Regions from separate parts of the Shewanella sp. 492 genome, predicted to be linked through region 1. Evidence: predicted binding sites of a transcription regulator. Region 1 holds the regulator's gene; each other region holds the start of a gene.
What was found. Region 1 encodes sigma-54, which starts transcription at its own class of promoters, with help from an activator protein. Its sites were predicted from a motif close to GTTGGCACGNNNNTNGNNT; they were not measured.
Positions count from the first base shown of each region.

Region 2: a site for sigma-54 is predicted at 2,703-2,721, ahead of flgA (flagellar basal body P-ring formation chaperone FlgA). Genes of this name have one in related genera too.
Region 3: a site for sigma-54 is predicted at 2,866-2,884, ahead of fliE (flagellar hook-basal body complex protein FliE). Genes of this name have one in related genera too.
Region 4: a site for sigma-54 is predicted at 2,442-2,460, ahead of flgB (flagellar basal body rod protein FlgB). Genes of this name have one in related genera too.

Region 1 covers NZ_CM181702.1:489,306-494,729, reverse strand. The annotation lists gene AC5YBX_RS02270 (KpsF/GutQ family sugar-phosphate isomerase) at 1-501, shown strand, start outside; gene kdsC (3-deoxy-manno-octulosonate-8-phosphatase KdsC) at 503-1,054, shown strand; gene lptC (LPS export ABC transporter periplasmic protein LptC) at 1,051-1,608, shown strand; gene lptA (lipopolysaccharide transport periplasmic protein LptA) at 1,595-2,134, shown strand; gene lptB (LPS export ABC transporter ATP-binding protein) at 2,131-2,862, shown strand; gene AC5YBX_RS02245 (RNA polymerase factor sigma-54) at 2,994-4,478, shown strand; gene hpf (ribosome hibernation promoting factor) at 4,509-4,796, shown strand; gene ptsN (PTS IIA-like nitrogen regulatory protein PtsN) at 4,799-5,242, shown strand; gene rapZ (RNase adapter RapZ) at 5,239-5,424, shown strand, end outside.
Region 2 covers NZ_CM181702.1:1,216,796-1,222,219, reverse strand. The annotation lists gene flgC (flagellar basal body rod protein FlgC) at 1-205, opposite strand, end outside; gene flgB (flagellar basal body rod protein FlgB) at 208-606, opposite strand; gene AC5YBX_RS05415 (CheR family methyltransferase) at 754-1,587, opposite strand; gene AC5YBX_RS05410 (chemotaxis protein CheV) at 1,735-2,655, opposite strand; gene flgA (flagellar basal body P-ring formation chaperone FlgA) at 2,855-3,562, shown strand; gene flgM (flagellar biosynthesis anti-sigma factor FlgM) at 3,684-4,007, shown strand; gene AC5YBX_RS05395 (flagella synthesis protein FlgN) at 4,014-4,439, shown strand; gene AC5YBX_RS05390 (LPP20 family lipoprotein) at 4,634-5,080, opposite strand; gene AC5YBX_RS05385 (FlgO family outer membrane protein) at 5,077-5,424, opposite strand, start outside.
Region 3 covers NZ_CM181702.1:1,238,848-1,244,271, reverse strand. The annotation lists gene fliG (flagellar motor switch protein FliG) at 1-728, opposite strand, end outside; gene fliF (flagellar basal-body MS-ring/collar protein FliF) at 721-2,412, opposite strand; gene fliE (flagellar hook-basal body complex protein FliE) at 2,480-2,812, opposite strand; gene AC5YBX_RS05515 (sigma-54-dependent transcriptional regulator) at 3,093-4,442, opposite strand; gene AC5YBX_RS05510 (sensor histidine kinase) at 4,435-5,424, opposite strand, start outside.
Region 4 covers NZ_CM181702.1:3,910,391-3,915,814, reverse strand. The annotation lists gene AC5YBX_RS17260 (FliI/YscN family ATPase) at 1-410, shown strand, start outside; gene AC5YBX_RS17255 (hypothetical protein) at 382-816, shown strand; gene AC5YBX_RS17250 (flagellar protein FlgN) at 835-1,296, opposite strand; gene flgM (flagellar biosynthesis anti-sigma factor FlgM) at 1,289-1,576, opposite strand; gene flgA (flagellar basal body P-ring formation chaperone FlgA) at 1,671-2,285, opposite strand; gene flgB (flagellar basal body rod protein FlgB) at 2,507-2,857, shown strand; gene flgC (flagellar basal body rod protein FlgC) at 2,866-3,285, shown strand; gene AC5YBX_RS17225 (flagellar hook assembly protein FlgD) at 3,286-3,948, shown strand; gene flgE (flagellar hook protein FlgE) at 3,972-5,180, shown strand; gene AC5YBX_RS17215 (flagellar basal body rod protein FlgF) at 5,192-5,424, shown strand, end outside.

The DNA.
Region 1 (5,424 bases):
ACCACTGCAACCCTAGTGATGGGCGATGCCCTTGCCGTGGCTCTATTGCAGGCTAGAGGCTTTACTAAAGATGATTTTGCGCTATCGCACCCCGGTGGCAGCTTAGGCCGTAAATTGCTACTAAGGGTCAGCGATGTGATGCACAAAGGCGATGAACTCCCCATAGTACCCCAACACATCTGCATTACCGACGCATTGTATGAGATCTCTAAAAAAGGCCTCGGCATGACCGCCGTGATCGATGACAATGGCGTATTGGTTGGCATCTTTACCGATGGCGATCTGCGCCGCGTGATCGATGCCGAAGTCGACCTTAGAAACACCTCCATCAGCCACGTTATGACCCAAGGCTGCGTGACCGTCAGCGACGGCATTTTAGCCGCTGAAGCGCTTAACATAATGGAAGAAAAGCAGATTAATGGCTTAATTGTGACTAACCTTCAACAGCAACCCATTGGCGCACTCAATATGCTCGATATGGTTAAAGCAGGAGTGATATAAGATGCCACATCAAGGTTTTTACGGCCCTATCGCTGACTCAGTCTGGCAAAAAGCTAAACAGATTAAACTACTGATTTGTGACGTAGACGGCGTGTTTTCTGACGGGCTGGTTTATATGAGTAACTCTGGCGACGAGCTAAAAACGTTCCATACTCGTGATGGCTATGGCGTTCGCTCGCTACTGACTAGCGATATTGCCGTGGCGATTATCACCGGACGTAAATCGAAAATTGTCGAAGACCGTATGACGGCCCTTGGCATTAGCCATATTTATCAAGGGGTCGACAACAAGCTCATCCCCTACCAAGAGCTTCTGGCACGCTATCAAGTCAGCCCACAACAGGTGGCCTATATTGGCGATGACATGGTCGACCTACCCGTAATGCAACAAGTCGGCTTGTCGGTGTGCGTCGCCGATGGTCACCCTTATGTTAAGCAGCATGCCGATATGGTCACCCATATTAATGGCGGCCATGGTGCGCTACGTGAATTAACCGACCTTATTTTGCTAAGCCAAGATAAGTTTGAATCGGCTCACGGTATGAGCATATGAATAGAGTCACCCTGGCGATTATCGCGTTTTTTGGTACCGCTTTAGTGCTCTATTGGCAGGTGCAGACTAAGCAAGGATCACAAGCGCTGTTGCTCGACGCGTCCGATCGTCCAGATTATGTGATTAACAACATTAATAGCGTGCAATACGACGAACAAGGCAAACTTAATAGCCGCGTCTCGGCTAGCCATATGGAACACTATGCCGAGCGTAATATGACCTATTTTACCCAGCCTACTTATCTGGTCTATCCCGATAACGGCGATGCTCAGTGGCGGTTGCGCTCGGCTCGGGGTACATTAGACAAAGACAGTGGCAAAGTCATCTTGGAAAATAATGTCATTATTGATGCCATTAGCCCTGAAGAGCCCATCCAAACCATAGAAACCAACTACATGGAATTGGACCTCAACACCATGATCATGACATCCGATCAAACCATTCGGATCACCGGTAACGATTTTTTGATTACCGGAAAAGGCTTATATGCCGACCTCAATGCACAAAAAGTACGACTGACGAGCCAGGTAGAAGGAACATATGAAACTAAATAATCTTATTCTTGCAGGCCTGTTAACCATGGTTAGCCTGCAGAGTGCGGCGAATGAAACCGACCTGCTGCAAGAGGTTAAGATTTCAGCCGCAAGCCAAGAAGCTGATATTAAAAATAATCAGATTATCTTCAATGGCCCAGTAGAGGTGACTCAAGGCTCCATTAAAATTTTAGCCGATGAATTACGCGCCTTTACCAAAGAAAATAGTAGCGGCAAAATCTTAGTGGCAAAGGGTAAGCCAGCCACTTATACACAGGTGATGGAAAATGGTCGTCCAGCGTCAGCCAGCGCCAATGAGATCCGCTATGAACTGTCGACCCGCACTCTAACCCTAATTGGTAATGCCACCCTCGAACAAGAAGGTAGCCAAGTCACAGGTAATCAAATTCGCTACAACATTGAGCAGCAACAGTTGATAGCCGAAAGTACGGGTAGCGATCGCGTTATCACCATCATTCAACCCGAAAGTTACCAAGACAACAGCAAAAGTCAGCCCCAAGAACAGCCCAAGCAGGAAAAGCAATGACAGAGATGACGCTAAAAGCGGTTAACTTAGCCAAAAGCTACAAAAGCCGCGCCGTGGTACAAGATGTCAGCTTAACCGTACGCACAGGGCAAATCGTCGGCTTGCTAGGGCCTAATGGCGCAGGTAAAACCACCACCTTTTACATGGTGGTCGGTCTAGTCCAGAGTGACAAGGGACGTATTTTTATTGACGATGACGATCTCACTTTAGATCCTATGCATTTGCGCGCCCGCAAAGGGATTGGCTATCTACCGCAAGAAGCCAGTATTTTTCGGAAATTATCGGTACGCGATAATATTATGGCGGTATTACAAACCCGACGCGAGCTCAGTAACGATGCGCGCGAAGAGGAGTTGGAGCACCTGCTAGAAGAGTTTCATATTACTCACATCCGCGATAGTCAGGGGATGGCACTGTCCGGTGGCGAACGTCGTCGCGTCGAAATCGCCCGAGCATTAGCCGCCAATCCTAAGTTTATTTTGCTTGATGAACCCTTCGCCGGGGTCGATCCCATTTCGGTTATCGACATCAAAAAGATTATTGAGCAACTGAAAAATCGTGGCCTTGGCGTACTGATCACCGACCACAACGTACGTGAAACATTGGATGTGTGTGAAAAAGCCTACATTGTCAGTCACGGTAATTTGATTGCCGAAGGAACACCCGATGAGATCTTAGATAACCAACAAGTTCGAGCGGTGTACTTAGGAGAACAATTCAAGCTATAGTTAACGTTATTAGCGCTCAAGGTAAAAGGCTAAACCGCTCTTACCTTGTTAAGTAGATCATTCGCCTTAGCGGTTTAATACCAGAGGCAGCTTTCTCACTTTAGAATTAGAAACAAGGGAATAGCAGTACGATGAAAGCGTCACTTCAGCTCAAAATGGGTCAGCATTTAACCATGACGCCCCAGTTGCAACAGGCCATTCGTCTGTTGCAACTCTCGTCATTGGAATTGCAGCAAGAGATCCAGCAAGCATTAGAGTCTAACCCTCTACTCGAGTTAGACGAGGAGCAAGAAGGCGCCAATATCGACTCAGAACAAGAGCGTAATGACAACTTCGACACCGATTACAATGAGCAACTGCAAGTCGACTCGAGTGAAGACAATTCAAGCTTAGAAACCTCCGACGCACTCAATCAAGACTCTATGCCCGATGAGCTTCCCGTCGACACCACATGGGATGAGGTCTATACCGCCTCACCCAACTCCAGCTCTGGTGCCATGCGCGACGATGACATGCCCTTTCAAGGGGAAACCAGCGAAGGCTTGTATGAACACCTCGAATGGCAAAAAAACCTCACGCCCTTTTCTGACAACGATCTTGCTATCGCCACCGCCATCATTGACGCCATAGACGAGCGCGGCTACTTGACGCAAACGTGCGACGATATTCTCGAAGCCATGGGCGATCCTGAAATCGAACTCGACGAAATTGAAGCGGTATTAAAACGGGTACAACATTTCGATCCTATCGGGATTGGTGCCAGAGACCTCAGCGAATGCCTGATGATCCAACTGGCCCAATACAACCCCGACACCCCGCATATCGACAACGCCAGACTCTTGATCCGTGATTACTTAGATCTTATCGCCGGACGAGACTTTCGCCTATTGATGCGTAAGACCAAGCTGAAAGAGGATGACCTGCGTGAGGCCATAGCGCTAATTCAAACCCTCAATCCGCGCCCGGGGCTGGCCATTACTGCCAGTCGCGACGAATACGTGATCCCCGATGTCACAGTTAGCAAGAAAAAAGGTCGCTGGGTGGTCGAGCTTAATCCCGATAGTATGCCTAAGATTAATGTAAACCAACATTATGCCTCGATGGCACGCAGCACCAAAAACCAAGCCGATGGCCAGTTTATTCGTGGTCACTTGCAAGAAGCTAAATGGTTTCTAAAAAGTTTAGAGAGCCGCAACGATACCTTGCTTAAGGTCACCAACTGCATTGTCGATTTCCAGCAAGGTTTTTTCGAGTTTGGTGAAGAAGCGATGAAACCTATGGTGCTTAATGATATTGCCGAAGCGGTCGAGATGCATGAATCGACCATCTCGCGGGTCACTACCCAAAAGTATATGCACACGCCAAGAGGGATTTTTGAGCTGAAATACTTTTTCTCCAGCCATGTCGGGACCGACGATGGTGGTGAATGCTCTTCTACTGCGATCCGCGCTTTTATTAAGAAGTTAGTCGCCGCAGAAAATCAAAAGAAACCCTTAAGTGACAGTAAGATGGCACAACTGCTGGCAGAGCAAGGTATCCAAGTCGCTCGACGCACGATTGCAAAATATCGTGAGGCGATGTTGATACCGCCGTCAAATCAACGTAAAAGCTTATAATCAACAACTGGAAACCGGAGGAATCACTTTATGCAAATAAATCTGACTGGGCACCACATCGAGATCACCCAATCTCTGCGCAACTATGTTGAAGAAAAGTTTACAAAGCTTGAACGGCATTTCGATCAGATCAATAATGTCCATGTGATATTAAATGTCGAAAAATTGATGCAAAAAGTTGAAGCAAAGTTACATCTCCGTGGTGGGGAAGTATTTGCAACATCAGAGCACGCGGACATGTATGCCGCGATAGATTCCCTGATCGATAAATTAGATCGTCAGGTCATTAAACACAAAGAGAAGCTAATAAAGCATTAACGATGGAACTTAGTACCATCCTGCGGCCGGAGTGCACAACCTGCGCCACTCCGGGCAGTAAGAAAAAGGTACTGGAACTTATCAGCGACTTGGCCGCTGTCCAGTACCCCACCCTTTCCTCTCAAGAGATTTTTGAAAGCCTTTTGGCGAGAGAGAAAATGGGCAGCACAGGTATAGGCAATGGTATCGCGATCCCTCACGGACGGCTGACGAATATTGAGAAGCCAGTCGCCGTATTGATTAAATGTGCTGAGCCAATCGCATTCGATGCAATTGATAATCAGCCCGTCGATATCCTCTTTGCATTATTGGTTCCTTCAGAGCAATGCGAACAGCACCTTAGCACCCTCGCCGCGATGGCAGAGAAATTAAGTGATAAAGCCATCATCAAACAGCTAAGAAAAACCCACGACGAGGCAGAATTGTATCAGGTGATCACCCAATGAAATTGGTAATGGTATCTGGGCGATCAGGCTCAGGAAAATCGGTAGTCCTTAGGGTACTGGAAGATCTGGGTTATTACTGTGTCGATAATCTGCCACTACAGATGATGGACTCACTGCTCAGTCAGCTCAAAGGTCGAAATGAACTCGTAGCCATAAGCGTCGATGTGCGCAACATGCCCAGC
Region 2 (5,424 bases), 730 kb from region 1:
CCACTTTGACCGACTGTGAGGTTTGTTGCTGATGACTCGCTTTGGCCATTTCCGCTTCAAATACAGGATGCCGAGCACGGTAAGTCTGGTCGATGCTACTGGAAACCGAATCGGCATTGGCAATGTTACTTGCCGTGGTATTAAGGCGGATAGATTGCGCCGACATACCCGATCCTGAAACATCAAAGATATTAAATAAGCTCATCATTAATTTCCTTTAAGTGCTTTTTTCAGCCCAGCAAATTTACTGTCAAGAAAGCCTAACGACATCTGATACTCTAAGGCGTTTTGCATAAATTCAGATTGCTCTTGCTGAATATCGACGGTATTACCATCACCCGTATCCGGCTGATTGGGCACGCGATAACTCACATGTTGCTGACTTAAAGCCGCTAAATCGAAATGACGTTCGTCACTGCGGCTCATGGCTAAACCGCCTTGTCGAGTACGCGCCGCTTGCAGCGCCTTATCAAAATCGAGATCTTTAGCTTTATAATGAGGGGTATCGGCATTGGCAATATTAGATGAGATCACCTGCGCACGCGTTGAACGCACACCCAAAGTGAATTGATGTACACCTAATGCTTTATCAAAACTGATCGCCATAAAATTGCCTCCTCATACAGATACCAACAAGAAAGCAATTGTTATGCCAAGCAAGATGTAAACGAGCAGAGAGTGATGAATAAAAAACCAGAACGATAAAAAATGCCAGCTTATTGCTGGCATTTTAGCTAACTGAGGTGATTAAGGTTAACCACGCTTTTGATAATAGATGCCAGGATTACAGCGCACCATCTCAAATTCTTCGGTTAATCCGGCAATCGACTCTGAAGCGCCAAGGAATAAGATCCCTTTGGGGTTCAAAGCGGCAGCAAATTGCCGCAATATTTTGGCCTTTGCCTCAGGTGCAAAGTAGATCAGTACGTTGCGGCAAAATATAATGTCAAATTTACCCAGTAAGGTATAACTTTCAAGCAAATTATGGGCTCTGAAATTAACCAGACGTTTTACATTATCGTTAAGCACCATAGAGCCAGGGGTTGTGGGTGCAAAAAATTGTCGTTTACGCTCATCAGATAAACCGCGCGCCAGCGCTAAATTATCATATTGCGCCGCCTTACACTTATCGAGCATGGATGGCGAGAGGTCGGTGGCCAGTATCGATGCACTCCCCGGTAAAGCCCCCGGCTTACGCTGCTGATATTCTAAAATGGTCATGGCTAACGAATAGGGCTCTTGCCCAGACGAACACGCTGCCGACCATATTTTGAGTGGCCGGCCTAAGCGGGTATATTCTGGCAATAAGTTATTTGCCAGTAACTCGAACGGATAACGATCCCTGAACCATAAGGTTTCGTTAGTGGTCATCGCATCGATAACCTCTGCTCTTAACTGCCGCTCCGTCGGCTTCATCGAATGTTTAACCACCTCAGATAACGAGGGAAGATTATATTTCCCCATTAACGGTGCCAAGCGACTACGAACTAAATATTGCTTATTTTCACCCAGCACGATCCCGCTGTGTTGTTCCAGAAATAACCTAAATTGGTTGTACTCAGCTTCAGCAAGTGATTTATTTGGCACCTAGATATCCCAATCTCAAAAAAATAAAACAGGCTACAACATACACTACTATAGCAAGCATTAAACAGCTCAGGGTTATACATTAGCTAACACACTGAGACAAGCATAAACTACGTAAAGTTAGGGGCTTGTATAACGACGCTTAAATTACAAACTAAGGTGCTTATTCACTGCTGCGGCTAACTCATCAGGATTAAATTTGGCAATAAAATCATTGGCGCCCACTTTTTCCACCATCGCTTGATTAAACACGCCACTGAGTGAGGTATGTAGCACCACCTTAATATCTTTAAGCTTAGGGTTGTCTCTAATCTCTGCCGTTAAGGTATAACCGTCCATTTCGGGCATTTCGATATCAGAAATCACCAAGGGGAGCTCACGAGCGACATTGTCCATATTGGCCGCCATCGCCTCTAATTGGTTGAGGGCATCACGGCCATCTTTAGCGGTATCGATTTGCAGATTTAATGACTCTAACGCCCTAATAATTTGCTTACGGGCCACTGTTGAATCATCAATCACCATAATATGATAGTGGCGGTCTCTATCTATGGTTAACTTATCATCCATTTCTTGGCTTATCTGCGTCTTAACAGGGGATATCTCATCGAGGATTTTTTCGACATCAAGGATCTCAACCAACTCCCCTTCGACTTCAGTAACGGCCGTTAAGTAGGAATAGCGTCCAGCCCCCTGCGGCGGTGGCATAATGGCTTCCCAGTTCATATTAATGATTCGCTCAACAGACTGGACTAAGAACCCTTGCACGCTGCGGTTATACTCAGAAATGATAATAAAACATTCGTCAATATTTTCAATTGGACGCCCCCCCGTAGCAGCACTTAAATCAATCACAGATATCGTCTTGCCGCGAATATGCGCCACTCCCCGAACCACAGGATTTAGCTTAGGTAATGCCGTCAATGGCGGGCACTGCAGTACCTCTTTGACTTTAAATACGTTAATACCAAATCGTTGCTTACTGTTTAATTTAAACAGCAGCAATTCTAGACGGTTTTGTCCCACGAGTTGGGTACGTTTATTTACTGAATCAAGAATACTCGACATAATGCCTTTGCCTTGTGAATGCTTCCCCAACCATAGTAACTATAAGTATAGGCATGCTAATTGCTTTAAAAAATGTGTATGATAACCAGGCCCTAAACTCGTCAAATTTATGACACTAATTTCTATGAAAAATGTCTATAAAGTACGGGCCACAACGAAGTATAGGTGCTCTCTAGCTATCTAAGCTAGTCTATTCAATATGAAAGTAAATACAGTATACTTTTTCATCGCTTTACTCTGCTCATGCCCAAGTTTTGCGGCTGATGAGCTTAGCGTACCCTCTTTATCGACGATATCACGATTAGCTATAGCGGCAATTGAAAATAAAATTGAAGCCCCAAGTGATGCTAAGGTCAATATATCGCCGCAAAGTTTAGACACCCGAGTGACGCCACCCGCTTGTAGTTCAGCATTAAGCGTTGAGGTCGCCAGCGATCGCGCTATTGGCCGTAACAATACCGTTAAAATCAGTTGTGAAACTCCAGAGCTAGCCTATCCTTGGCAAATCTACATATCGGTCAGAGTCGATATTCTTTACCCTGTGGTTGTGGCGACACAAACCTTAGGCCCGGGTGATCTGATTAACGCTGAGCAGGTGACACTCGCTTATGTAGAGCAGAGTAATTTACGTGGCCAACAATTTGATGATCCGGCGCAGGTCACTGGCACCCGGGTCAAACGCAGAATTGCCGCCAACCAAACCCTGTTTAGCAGTAACCTTTGCTTTGTCTGCAAAGGCGACATGGTGTCTATTTATGCCCGTACTGCCAATTTTGAGATAAAAACTATCGGTGAGGCCTTACGTGATGGTAACTTAGGCGATAGAATTCAAGTTAGGAATAGTCACTCACAAAAAATGGTAGATGCAAACGTTATCGGGGTCGGTGCGGTTGAGGTTAGAATGTAGTACGACATGACTCACTTTGATGAGCATTTTTTGTTGCTCACCACAAAATTCTACTAAAGCTTTAAAAGTGAGCGCCGATATACAGTTATGTTGATCTCACTAAGTAACGTTGGAACCTATTATGGCTATAGACATAAAGCATGTAAATACAAGCACGAACAATCGAGTCACGTCGCCATCAACCGATAAGTCATCGGCTAAAACTGGCCTGGTATCGCCCGAAACCACTACGGCTAAAACCGTAAAAAGTGACTCGGTATCGATAACTCCTCAGGCGCAGCAACTGCAAAGTGCTCAGGCAAAATTAAACAACTTACCTGAAATCGATACTAAAAAAGTCGAACAGATAAAAGCGGCTATTGCTGAAGGTCGCTATAAGATTGATGCCGACAAACTGGCCAGTAATATTGCGCAGTTTGAAAATGAACTAAAGGATCTTGGCTAAGCTGATATGAACTCAATAATCGACATCATCGCCAATCAACATACGTTATTAAACGACTTAAAACGCCTTATCGAAGCAGAGAAAGCGGCACTCATAGCACAAAGTGCCGATGAGTTGCTAACGCTGGCCGCAGATAAAGCTAAGTTGTTAGATGAGATCAAAGCGGTCGATGTACGATTATCAGAGCACCCCGACAGCGGTAAACTCAGTAGCGATCTTAAGCTGCAAAAATTAGTCGATATAACCAAACAAGTGTTAGCCCAATGTAAGACGCTTAACGCGCAAAATGCTACATTAATCGAACACAGCATGGCCAGTATCAATCGCTTCTCTCAAGCCTTGCAAGCCAGTCGAAACGCATCCAGTCTTACCTACGATGGTAAAGGCAAAACCTCAACGATTTCGACCTTAGGCAATAACCTTAAAGCTTAGGCACTTAATCACAGCGTAGTGTTATCTTGATTCAGCATCGCGCCTAGCTCATGCACCTCGCTTTCGCTACGCAATGACCCAATCTAAAAAACACAACCAAGAGACACAAAAAAGCCTCTAAAATAGAGGCTTTAATATTGCGCAATACATTAAGTCGCTCAATTAAAATGGAGCTCCGTTAAAAGGAAACTCTCTTAGAAGTAAGTCACTTGCTTCACTTTTTGTGGACGATTTTGCTGTTGGTACAAGGCCCACACTTGAGAAAAATCAAGTTCCAGCTCAGTCACATAATGCTCACCCGCCGGGTAACTCTTAACCACTCTGGCGCCGCGTATCACCCCGGTCACCGAAGCTTGAATATTATCATCAGACAACATCCAATCCCTGACTTGGCTCGACGCAGATAACTGCTGGCCGTATACCTGCTCAGCTAACTCACGATAAGCCGCGATTTTGGATGCTTGCATCGCCATTAATACCCGTTGCGACTGCTCTTTGGCCGGTTGTGTCGCTAAGGGGGCGTAGCCGATAGCGGTTAACTTAGGAAACTGCTCAGGCGCTTCTGTTTCCCACTGAATATATCTATCTTGGGAAGCGCAGCCACTTAGCGTCAGCAGTATTGCCATTAACCAGATTCTCATTGCAGCTCTCCTACCATTTGCATGTTACCCTGCCCCTGCATGCTGTGACGGATCAACAAGCCTTGCTTAGACTCCACCCGCTCAGACGCCCTAAGATAACCAGGCAATTCAGCCAAGGTGACACTCGCCGAAGCAACTGATACCACACGATTATTGGTTACATTCACAATACGACTATTGACCACCAGCTCATCAAGCGACAGATTCATGGTCGACACCAAAACATGCTCCACTGGCAAATCGTCCGCAAGTTTACGCCAATCACGACTCAATATAAAATCACCACTGTCGGTCACGCGCACACTTTGTGCCACATTGAGATCGACCAAATTAAATTGATGATC
Region 3 (5,424 bases), 750 kb from region 1:
GCTAACTCTTCATCGGATTCACGCAGAGTTTCCATTAACTGACTTTCAACCCCGGTATCGAGGTAGTTCATGATGCTGGCCGCCGCTTTGAGTCCGCCCATCTTGGCCGCTTGCGCGCCGCCTTGGCCTGCAAACTGTTTCTCCATGATGTCATTAAGCTCTTGCAGCGCTGCGGGTTGAACCTCTTCGAGATTCGCAATACGCATCATCAAATCTAAGCGAGTATTTTCAGGTGCTTGGGCAAAAATTTCCGCCGCTTGATCAGGCTCTAAATACGATAAGACAATGGTTTGGATCTGCGGGTGTTCATTTTGAATAATGGTGGCCACCTGTCTGGCATCCATCCATTTTAATGACTCAAGCCCTCGCGCACCGCCGCCCATAATGATCTGCTCAATCAGGTTACCGGCTTTGTCTTCACCCAGGGCGGCAGTCAAGGCTTTACGAACAAACTCTTCACTGTTAAAGCCAATAGATGAGTATTTCTGCACCTCCTCTAAAAACAGCTTATGCACCCCAATCACTTTACTTTGACCGAAGTCTTTCATGGCTGCCATCGACATGCCGACTTTTTGCACCTGCTTAGGCTCTAAGTGTTTTAAAATCGAGGCGGCATCGGCTTCACTCAAACTGAGTAATAAAATCGCCGTTTTTTCGATCCCCGTAAGTCCATCAACGTTGAACTCGGCAGCACCACCTTTAATTGCAATATCTTTATCATTACTCATTTTCTTGTAACCAACCTTTGACTACTTGGGTGGACAGTTCCGGTTCGTTCGCCACTAGGGCGCGGATGGCCTTAATCATATCATCGTCTTTATGCAGATCCGGTATCAAAATAGAGCCATCATCGGCATAGCTGTATTCGGCATCGGGACGATTTAACATGCCCAAGGTATCGGCGGCATACTGATCTTCAATTTCTGCAAGCTCGCCCCCTAGCATAGGATCGTCTGGCATCTTATTGGCATCGGGGTAAATAAGCCGTTTTAACATCGGCCGCACCACAAAGAGGATCAACGCCAGAATAATAAGCCCACCCATCACTAGCTTAACCGCGCGCCAAAACCAGGGTTGCTCCCACATTTCTAGCGCAGGCGCGTCTTCAATCAACTGATCCATAAAGGGAACCGTAACCAGTTCAATCATGTCCCCTCGCTGGGTATTAAAGCCCACGGCGCCTTCGAGTAGCCGACGAATATTGGCCAACTCCTGCTCGGTGCGCGCCACACGCTGCACTTGACCATCGGCGCCAGCAGGACCGGTTTTAAAGTCGATGGCAACCGATACACTGACGCGTCTGACCACGCCAATTTGCTGGCGGGTATGGCTAATGGTGGTGTCGAGTTCATAGTTGCGGGTGGCTTCTTTATGGCTAGAGCCAGGTGCCGTGCGCTCTTGTTGGTTATCCATCGCGTTTTGAGGAATGTTCGACTCCATCGGCGGTTGGTTCGACAGCGCGCCAGGAATGCCGCCTGTGGTCGAGCCCACCGATTGATTTTCAACGGTCATTTCACTGCGCATGGCAGGTAAATCAGGATTAAAGCGTTTCGCGGTCTGCTCCACGGCAGTAAAGTCCATATTCACATCGACCTGAGCGGTAAAGTTTTCTGGGCCGAGAATAGGCATCAATATCGACTCAATCTTATTGCGATATTCTGACTCTTTTTGCTGTACTAACTCTTGCTCTCGCCTGGCCCTTGCAGAAACTGCATCTTGGCTGCCCGAGTTAAGTAAACGGCCATTAGAATCAGTAACCGTGACGCGCGTAGGCTCAAGACCGTGTACCGCAGAGGCGACGATGTCGACAATCGAGTCTATCTCTTCTTGGCCTAATCCGCCTCGGCGAGTACTGATAACTACGGTGGCGGTTGGAGTTGAACGATTTCGAGCAAAGACATTTTCTTTGGGGATGGCCAAAATCACTTTAGCGCGATTGACACTCTTAAGCTCTTCGATGGTACGGGCAAGGTTTTGCTCTTGGCTGTGTTTTAAACGTGCTTGCTCCATGCGCTGACTGACACCGAAGCCGCTGTCTTGGGACAGATAATCATTTTTAGCTGCCGAGTTGTCGATGCCTTCTCGGCTGAGCATCATTTTCACTTCTTGATATTGATCCTCAGGCACCTTCAACACATCAACATCAATTTGGTAGTCAACTTTATTTTTATCTAGCACATCGAGGACTTGCACCATCTCGGCAGTGTCCATTTTACCCAACGGGCGATATTCAGGCTCTTGCGCCCATAACATGACAAACACAGCCAAGGCTAAACAGATCGCCAGCGCTAAGATCATGGTCACTTGACGTAGCATGTCGACGCCGCCAAAAGCACCACCACTGGGTTTGTGCTCTTCTTGGACTCCACCGGCTAACATGTCGTCTGCAGTAGAGTTTGTTCCCACTACCATATCTGTGCTCACTATAGATACCTGCTGTGTTTTTTATTAAGAAATGCGTGATCGAAAAAGCTGCCCACTATACCGGCATGCTCATGATCTCTTTGTACGCTTCGACAAGTTTGTTACGCACTTGCACTGTGGCTTCAAATGCGACGCTGGCTTTTTCGCGTGCGATAACAGTGTCAGATAATGTCACTCGGGTATCGCCCATATCGAGACGCGTTTGCATCGACGATGAGTGCCCCTGTAATGAGTTCACTGTGCCGACCGCTTGTGAGAGGAGTTGACCGAAGTCACTGCCACTGGTGTTGGAGACTTGCTGAGTTATGTTAGGAGTGATCCCGCTAGGCTTAATTTCACCACTGAGCGATTGCATCTCCTGCAATAAAGAATTGGCACCAATCTGCATACTAACCTCTTAGTCGCCGTATTATTGACGAAAAATTTCTGTTAGCAAGTGCAATGCAATATTATTGCCAGAATGATCAACCGATAGCACTTTAAGCCAGCGAATTGCTTAAATAACCGCCTAGAGGTGACCATTAAATCAAGCATTGGTCTAGAATTGACCACGCAAATAAGCGGTGAACCGCGAGCCTTAAATAGCAGAAGTAAAAGCGCAGCATAAGAAGATAACTTCTGCTGCGCTTATCGGTCATAGCCCATGTTGTGCGTTTTACGAGGGGGAATTACGCCGGAAGTTGGATGCCTAAATCGCGCATCTTGGCCATTTTATAACGCAGTGTGCGGGCACTGATCCCCAGTTTTTCGGCAACCAACTTGCGACTGCCATTGCACTGAGACAATGTCTCGAGGATGATCACGTGCTCTTGTGCTTTGAGCTCATCGCCTAGGCCATCTAGCTCGGCACTTTTGGGTTCGCCAAATTGCGGCGCACTGTCGATACCGATATCTTGGTTGTCGATAATAATATCGCCCCCCGTGATGCTATCTCCCGACTGTAAAATCAGGGCTCGTTGTATCACGTTATCGAGCTCACGTACGTTACCCGGCCAGCGATGGGTTAATAATCGTCGTGATGCCGACTCATCTAATTGCGGTACATAAGCTAATCCGCCCGACTTGGCATGACGCTGCACTAAGTGCTTAGCCAAGGGTAAAATATCTGCAGGGCGCTGATACAATGCCGGCCATGTCAGCGGAAAAACGTTAATCCGATAATAGAGATCTTCACGGAACTCGCCTCTAGCGGCGATAGCTTTTAAATCACGGTTGGATGTCGCCAATACCCGCACATCTAGCTTAATGGTTTTGCGGCCACCTAAGCGCTCGACTTCTCGCTCTTGCAGCACCCGTAATAGCTTGGCCTGTAGGCCTAAATCCATTTCAGAGATCTCATCAAGCAACAAGGTGCCGCCCTGTGCCTGTTCAAATTTCCCCGGACAGGCCTGATAAGCGCCAGTAAATGCGCCCTTTTCATAACCAAACAGGGTCGCCTCAAGCATATTTTCAGGGATCGCCGCACAGTTAATTGCCACAAAAGGGCCTTCGGTGCGGGTACTGTGCTGATGAATGTAGCGGGCTAATACTTCTTTGCCCGAACCACTTGGCCCCATGATCATCACCGAGGCGTCTGAATGAGCCACCTTTTGCGCCAACGCCAATAATGCTAGGCTTTTGTCATCGGCCACAATCGGCTGATTTTCGATCAATTTAGGTTTTAAATAGCGCGACACCTGATTTAATAGCACCTCGGGCGCGAAGGGTTTAGCTAAATAATCAACCGCACCCAATTTAATGGCGCTCACCGCATTATCTATGGTGGCAAAAGCGGTCATTAATAGCAGTGGCAACTGACTGTAGTGCTGCTGTAAATAATTGAGTAAGCCTAAGCCGCCGATGCCGTCCATCTGCACGTCACTGATCACCATGTCAAACCGATGTTCTTTTAACGCCACTATCGCCTCTTCGGCAGAGCCAACATCGACACATTCATACTGGGCTAACAGTAAGGTATCGACCAAAGCCTCACGCAGAGAAACGTCATCTTCAACCAATAAGATATGAGCTTCAGCCATGGGCCACCTCCACGTTCTGTTCGACCATTGCCGGTAAGGCGAATGAGGCCCGGCACCCTTGACCGCGTATACAATTGAGCTGCAGTTGGCCATGATGGTTTGCCACCACGGTTTGCACCACGGCCAGACCTAAGCCAGTACCTTGAGATTTGGTGGTGAAAAATGGTTCTAATACCTGTTGCTGCATGGATTTATCCATCCCTTTGCCGTTATCAACCACTTCAAACAGGATCTCCTGCGCATTATCCTGCGCCTTAATCCAAATGTGTGTGGCTCCGGCCTCTACACTGTTGATCACTAAATTATTAATGGCAGAACTCAATGCGGCGCGATTGGCCATAAAGGTCTGTGTTGAGGTCATATCCACATGCAAGCGACACTCTTTGCGCGCCGCGATCGGCTCACAATTGGCCAGCACAATATCGACCACTTCGGTCATGGTACACTCATCGGTCAACTCTTGTTGACGCCCTTTAGCCATCAACAACATATCATCGACCTGCTGCGATAACTCATTGAGCCTGTCGATAAGCTTTGATTGAAAACGCTGGCGTGAATCCGGGGTTAGTTTCGGGCTACCCAGATTCGAGGCATACAATAAGGCAGCCGATAATGGGGTTCTCACTTGATGCGCTAAGCTTGCCACCATTTTACCTAAGGCAGATAAACGTTGCAGGTGAGATAAGTTCTTTTGCAGCAAACGGGTCTCGGTCAGATCGGTCAGCACAATCAACTGCCCTGGCTCTGGCGTTAAGGGGGTTATCGCCAACTTAACTCGGCGACCATTTTTCAGTGAGACTTCGTGGCCATCATCATGTTGCGGCGCAAAGGCGCGGTTAATGATCTGCAGCCAGCGCATGCCCGCCAGTGGCTGCCCAAGTAACTGTACCGCCACTGGATTAGCCTCAGTCACAATACCATCGCCATTAATGATCACTACACCAGATGGCATCGCTTGGAGAATATGCTCCATGGTGCTAGA
Region 4 (5,424 bases), 640 kb from region 1:
AGGGGGACGACCAGCAAGACCCCGTGGCGGATTCGGCCCGTGCGATCCTCGATGGCCATATTGTACTGAGCCGTAAACTGGCCGAGCGCGGCCATTTTCCCGCCATCGACGTTAATGCATCTGTGAGCCGTTTAGCCACTCAGATCGCCAGCCCAAGTCAGCTAGAGCAGAGCCATATTATGCGCCACCTCTTGAGTCGCTATAACGAGGTGCGTGAATTATTGCCATTAGGCGGTTATCAGGCGGGGCAAGATCCCGAGATGGACTTGGCTGTACAAGCCTATCCCGAGATGGCCAAGTTTTTACGCCAAGCGGCCGACACCAAAATCAGCCGCGCCGATAGTCTGCAACAGTTAGAGCAATTAATGGAAGTGATGGGTTATGCGCCAGCGTCAGCGACAACTGTCTAGATTGTGTCAACAGGAAGAGAAAAAGCTCGCGCAATTAGGGCTAAAGCGTGATGAGGCGTTGCGCCGTATGCAGCAGGCTCAGCAACAACATCAAGCCTTAAGTGAGATGATCAGCGATTATAGCGGTCGCCAATATGGGGCGCATCCGCTGTTATGGCAAAACGCGACCCAGATGGCCCAAGCGTTAGAGCCGATGAAGAGCAAACTGGCTCAACAGCAGACCTTGCTGCAACAAGAGCAGGCACGAGTCGACAATTTATGGCGTAAGCAGTTGGGGCGGCAGCAAGGACTAAAGTGGTTACAGCAGCAGACCAACGAGGCGCTACTGGAGCACAGCATGCGTCAAGAGCAAGCGACCTTAGATGATATGGCAGGGTTTTATACGCGGGGCAATGTGTCTCGCTAACGCAATTTCAGCTTAACATTAGCGAGCTAGGTGATTGCCGTAATCTATCTGTTGATGCTGGCTATCAGGATTGAGCAACCGAGTGAGGGTTTCTTGCTGCAATGCTAATAGACGGCCATTCACTTCATTGGCCTGATGGCTATCTTTCACTAGCAACTGTAAGTTATCCCACAAAATTTTAATTTGTGGACGCAACTGATTCGGAAGGGCGGCCAGTAAGCGCTTCATGCCATTGGCATCGCCATCAAACCCCAATTGTATCAGGATCTCACTACGCTGAGCGGCCCGTTGTGCTAGTTTGTCGCACAGTGCCGTTTGACGCGTATTATGCAGTGATAGCCCTTGGTTGTCGGTGCGCTGCATTAATTCTCTTTGATGTTTCAGCATGCTTTTTAGCTGGCTGTAGTCATCCACATCTAAGCGAATATCACGTAGCAGCGTCTGCACTAACAAGCGCTTATCAACTTGGGGTTTATCCATGTTGGTTAAGCATCTTATCGGCAATCTGATCTAAATCTACTGAGAAGCTACCGTCTTGCAGCGACTGACGCAGTGCGGCAATTTTGTCATGATCCACATCGTCAAGTTGCTGTAGTGCCTGCTGAGATTGTTCAAGCGACTGCCAATCCTGACTGATCGAAAGCTGCGCTGGAGCAGACGTAGCGGCTGATTGAGGCGCTGGGGTGGCTTGAGCATTTACATTGCTCTTATTGGCCCCAATCTCAGCTCCAATAGCGCTGTTGATTTTATTGATTTCCATTGTACTCACTCGATAATTCGGCTTGATACTCTATATGAGCGACCGGATTGTGACATCGCTAAAACTTTTTTAGGGATTTTTTAAGCTAATAAGCCTAAAACTGGGTGCGGACTCGACCTTTGGCCACCACATAGGCGGTGATCACCTTGCCTGAACTGCTATTTTTAACCCGAATAGCATCGCCCTCTTTACCCACATCCAAGGCGACGCCGAGCATATTAGCATAAAACCCCTCACTGCTGGCCTCGATAATCACCTCATCGCCGACATTAATCAGCCTTGGCGCCTCGAGATAGGCGGCGCGAATAGGTTTATTTTTACGCAGTTTGCGGGTTACTTGTTGGCCAAGCAAGTTGGCCTCTTGGGTGATCACATCTTGATCTGAGGCCTTCAGCGGTAACATTTTCCAGTGCAGATCGGCAGATGTCACTATCTCATCTCTTTGCAAGTTCCTATTGGCGACAGGTAAATAGGCGTGCAGCGTCACTTTTGCCCTGACATACAAAGACCAACCTTGAGAGGGGCAACTCAGCTTGCGTTGCACTCGGCCGAAGGGTAAGCCTTGAGGCGGATCTATGGTGATGCTTTGCGGGCAAGGCTCAAGGTTATCAGCCCCTGATGGCACGCGAATCACCATCTTATGTTGCACCTTATCGATAGCCTGTTGCTGTTGCCAGCGGCTCAGTTGTGTTTCGATTGAGCGCCGCATCTGTTGCTCAATTTGTGCGCTGGCGGAAGTTGTGTCTGTCTGGCTATACACCGGCAGCGGAAGTAAACCGAATCCGCCTAAGAGGAAGAGGGAAGTTAGGCTTCCGACTATGGCAGGTCTCAACATCTAAGTGTTTGTTTAATTTGATTTAAAATACTTGGCATATTAATTGTATACTCAGTGCCATAAACATTGTTGAGCATACATTACTAGGAATTGAGATGGCTATCAACCTCGATACGGCGTTGGGAATTCACCCCCAAACACTGAACTTTAGGGTAGAGAGAAGCAAGGTGCTGGCGGGTAATTTGGTGAACGCCGAAACCCCTGGTTACAAGGCGCGAGATCTGGACTTCAGTAAGGTAATGGCTCGCATTGAATCGGGTGCCAGCAACGCTAATCGCTACGATATCGGTTATCGCGTGCCTTATCAAAGTTCTGCCGACAATAACACGGTTGAGCTTGGCAAAGAGCAGGCGAGATATTCGCAAAATGCGATGGATTATCAGACCAGCCTGACATTTCTTAACATGAAAATTGCCGGCTTAAAAACGGCTATCGAAGGTCGCTAGGAGTCCCTATGTCATTTGGAGAAATCTACCAAATAGCGGGTGCAGGCATGAATGCCCAAACCATACGCTTAAATACCGTGGCCAGTAACTTAGCCAATGCCGGAACGGCTGCCGAGTCGCCAGAGCAAGCTTACCGTGCGTTAAAGCCGGTATTTGCCACTATCTATAGCCAGATGCAAGAAGGCAAAGCCGCCAGCGCCTCGGTTGAGATTAGCGATATAGTGCAAGCCGATGCGCCGCTGGATATGCGTTATGAGCCCAACCATCCGTTTGCGAACGAGCAAGGTTACGTGGCGTATTCCAACGTTAATACCGTTGAAGAGATGGCCGACATGATGGCGGCGAGCCGTTCGTTTGAGACCAGTGTTGAAGTGATGAACCGTGCCCGCTCTATGCAGCAGGGCTTACTGCAATTAGGAAACAAGTAAATGGAAGTAGGACGTACTACGGACAGCCAAGCGCAGCAGAGCGCTAATGTGTTGCAAGCGCCAGGCAATGATGCTGCCTCGCTCAAAAATGAATTTATGACGTTGATGATTGCTCAGATCCAAAACCAGGATCCGACTAAGCCGATTAACAGTGCCGAATATGTCTCGCAGTTAGCTCAGTTCTCGCAAGTAGAGAGCTTAGAGTATATGCGCGAAAACCAGTCGAACCAGATGGTGATGATGGAGAACTTAGGCATAGTGCAATCGGCATCGCTGATTGGCAAGAGTGCCATGGTGCCAGCCTCTGGCCTTGAACTAGGCAATGAAGCGGTTGAAGGCAAAGTGTTTTTAGAAAACGGCGTCGAAGACCTAGAGATTGAGGTGATCAACGAGCAAGGCGAAGTGGTGCAAACCGTTAAGCTGGGCGCGCAATCTAAAGGCGATATCGCCTTTAACATTGACCCCGAAGCCTTAGGCTTGCCTGCGGGCAAATATGAGCTTAAAGCCAACGCCACCGTGGGCGAGTCGGTGTTAATGGCACCCACATACATTAAAGCGCCAATCGAAAAAATTCATTTCGCGAGCGCATCAGGAATGATGATGGCCGAGATGGGCCATGGTCTAGGCACAATTTCAGTGCTGAATATTTCTGAAGTTTCATAAATTTATTTTAATAGGGTATTAGAATGTCATTTAACATAGCGCTAAGCGGCTTACAGGCCACGACACAAGATCTCAACACCATCAGTAATAACATTGCTAACTCATCTACCGTGGGTTTTCGTGGTGGCCGTAGTGAATTTGCCGCCATCTATAACGGCGGCCAAGCCGGTGGCGTCAGCGTCATGTCGACCAGCCAAAACTTTTCCAAGGGTGGCAGCTTAACTTACACCGGACGCCAGTTAGATATGGGGATCCAGGGTGAAGGTTTCTTCGTGCTAAAAGGCGTTGATGGCGGCGGTATGTATGCCCGTGCGGGTATGTTCCATCAGGATTCACAAGGTTTTATCGTTGACCCTGTGGGTAATCGCTTACAGGGCTATGCCGCGGGCGCCACAGGTCAAATTCAAACGGGTAACACCACTGATCTGCAAGTGCAAACGGCGGCCTTGGCGGCCAAAGCCACTACTACAGTTGGCTTAGTCTCAAACCTTGATGCTCGCGTCGATGTGATTGACCCAGCGTTAGTGCCTTTCGATCCTGCCAACATGGACAGCTACCACTCATCAAGCACCGTCAGTGTGTATGACTCTTTAGGTAACGAACACGCACTCACCCAATACCATGTAAAAACCGCCTCTAACGAGTGGAGCGTGCACTACATGATGGAAGGTGTTGATGTGACACCTGCTGGCGGTCACACCATGACCTTTGATTCAAACGGTATCTTAACCGCTGGCAATACCCTGACCATGAACATCAACGACCCAGCTATCTTAGATGGCGCGACGGCGATGGCATTCGATGTGGGCTTTGATAAGAGCACCCAATATGCGGCGGCGTACAATAACTCTAGCCTGAGCCAAGACGGTTACACCTCTGGTGATCTAAAGGGCGTACGTCTCGATGACAACGGTTTGCTATATGGCACATACACTAACGGCCAAGAGCAGTTACAGGGCCAAGTGGCACTGGCTAACTTCGCTAACCCTAATGGCCTAGAACCTATCAGTAACAATGCCTGGGTTGCCACAAACGGTGCCGGCCAAGCTATTCTTGGCGCGCCCGCTACCGGCACCATGGGTAACGTTACCGGCGGCTACTTAGAAGGCTCTAACGTCGATACCACCGCAGAGATGGTTAACTTGATGTCAGCGCAGCGTAACTACCAGTCTAACGCTAAGGTGCTGGACGTTAACTCGACCATGCAGCAAGCCTTACTTAACGCTATTTAAGGGCTAACAACATGGACAAGATGCTGTATACAGCCGTTAGCGGTGCTACGCGTATTATGGAAGCACAAACCATTCGCGCGAATAACTTGGCCAACGCCGAGACTACGGGCTTTAAGGCCGATCTGGAGCGAGTGAACGCCATGGCGATCCCTAACACACCAGGTAGCTTTGACACCCGAGTGTTAGCCTTGACCCAAAGCAGCGGCTTTAGCCAGCAGAGCGGCGCGGTGAACCCCACGGGTCG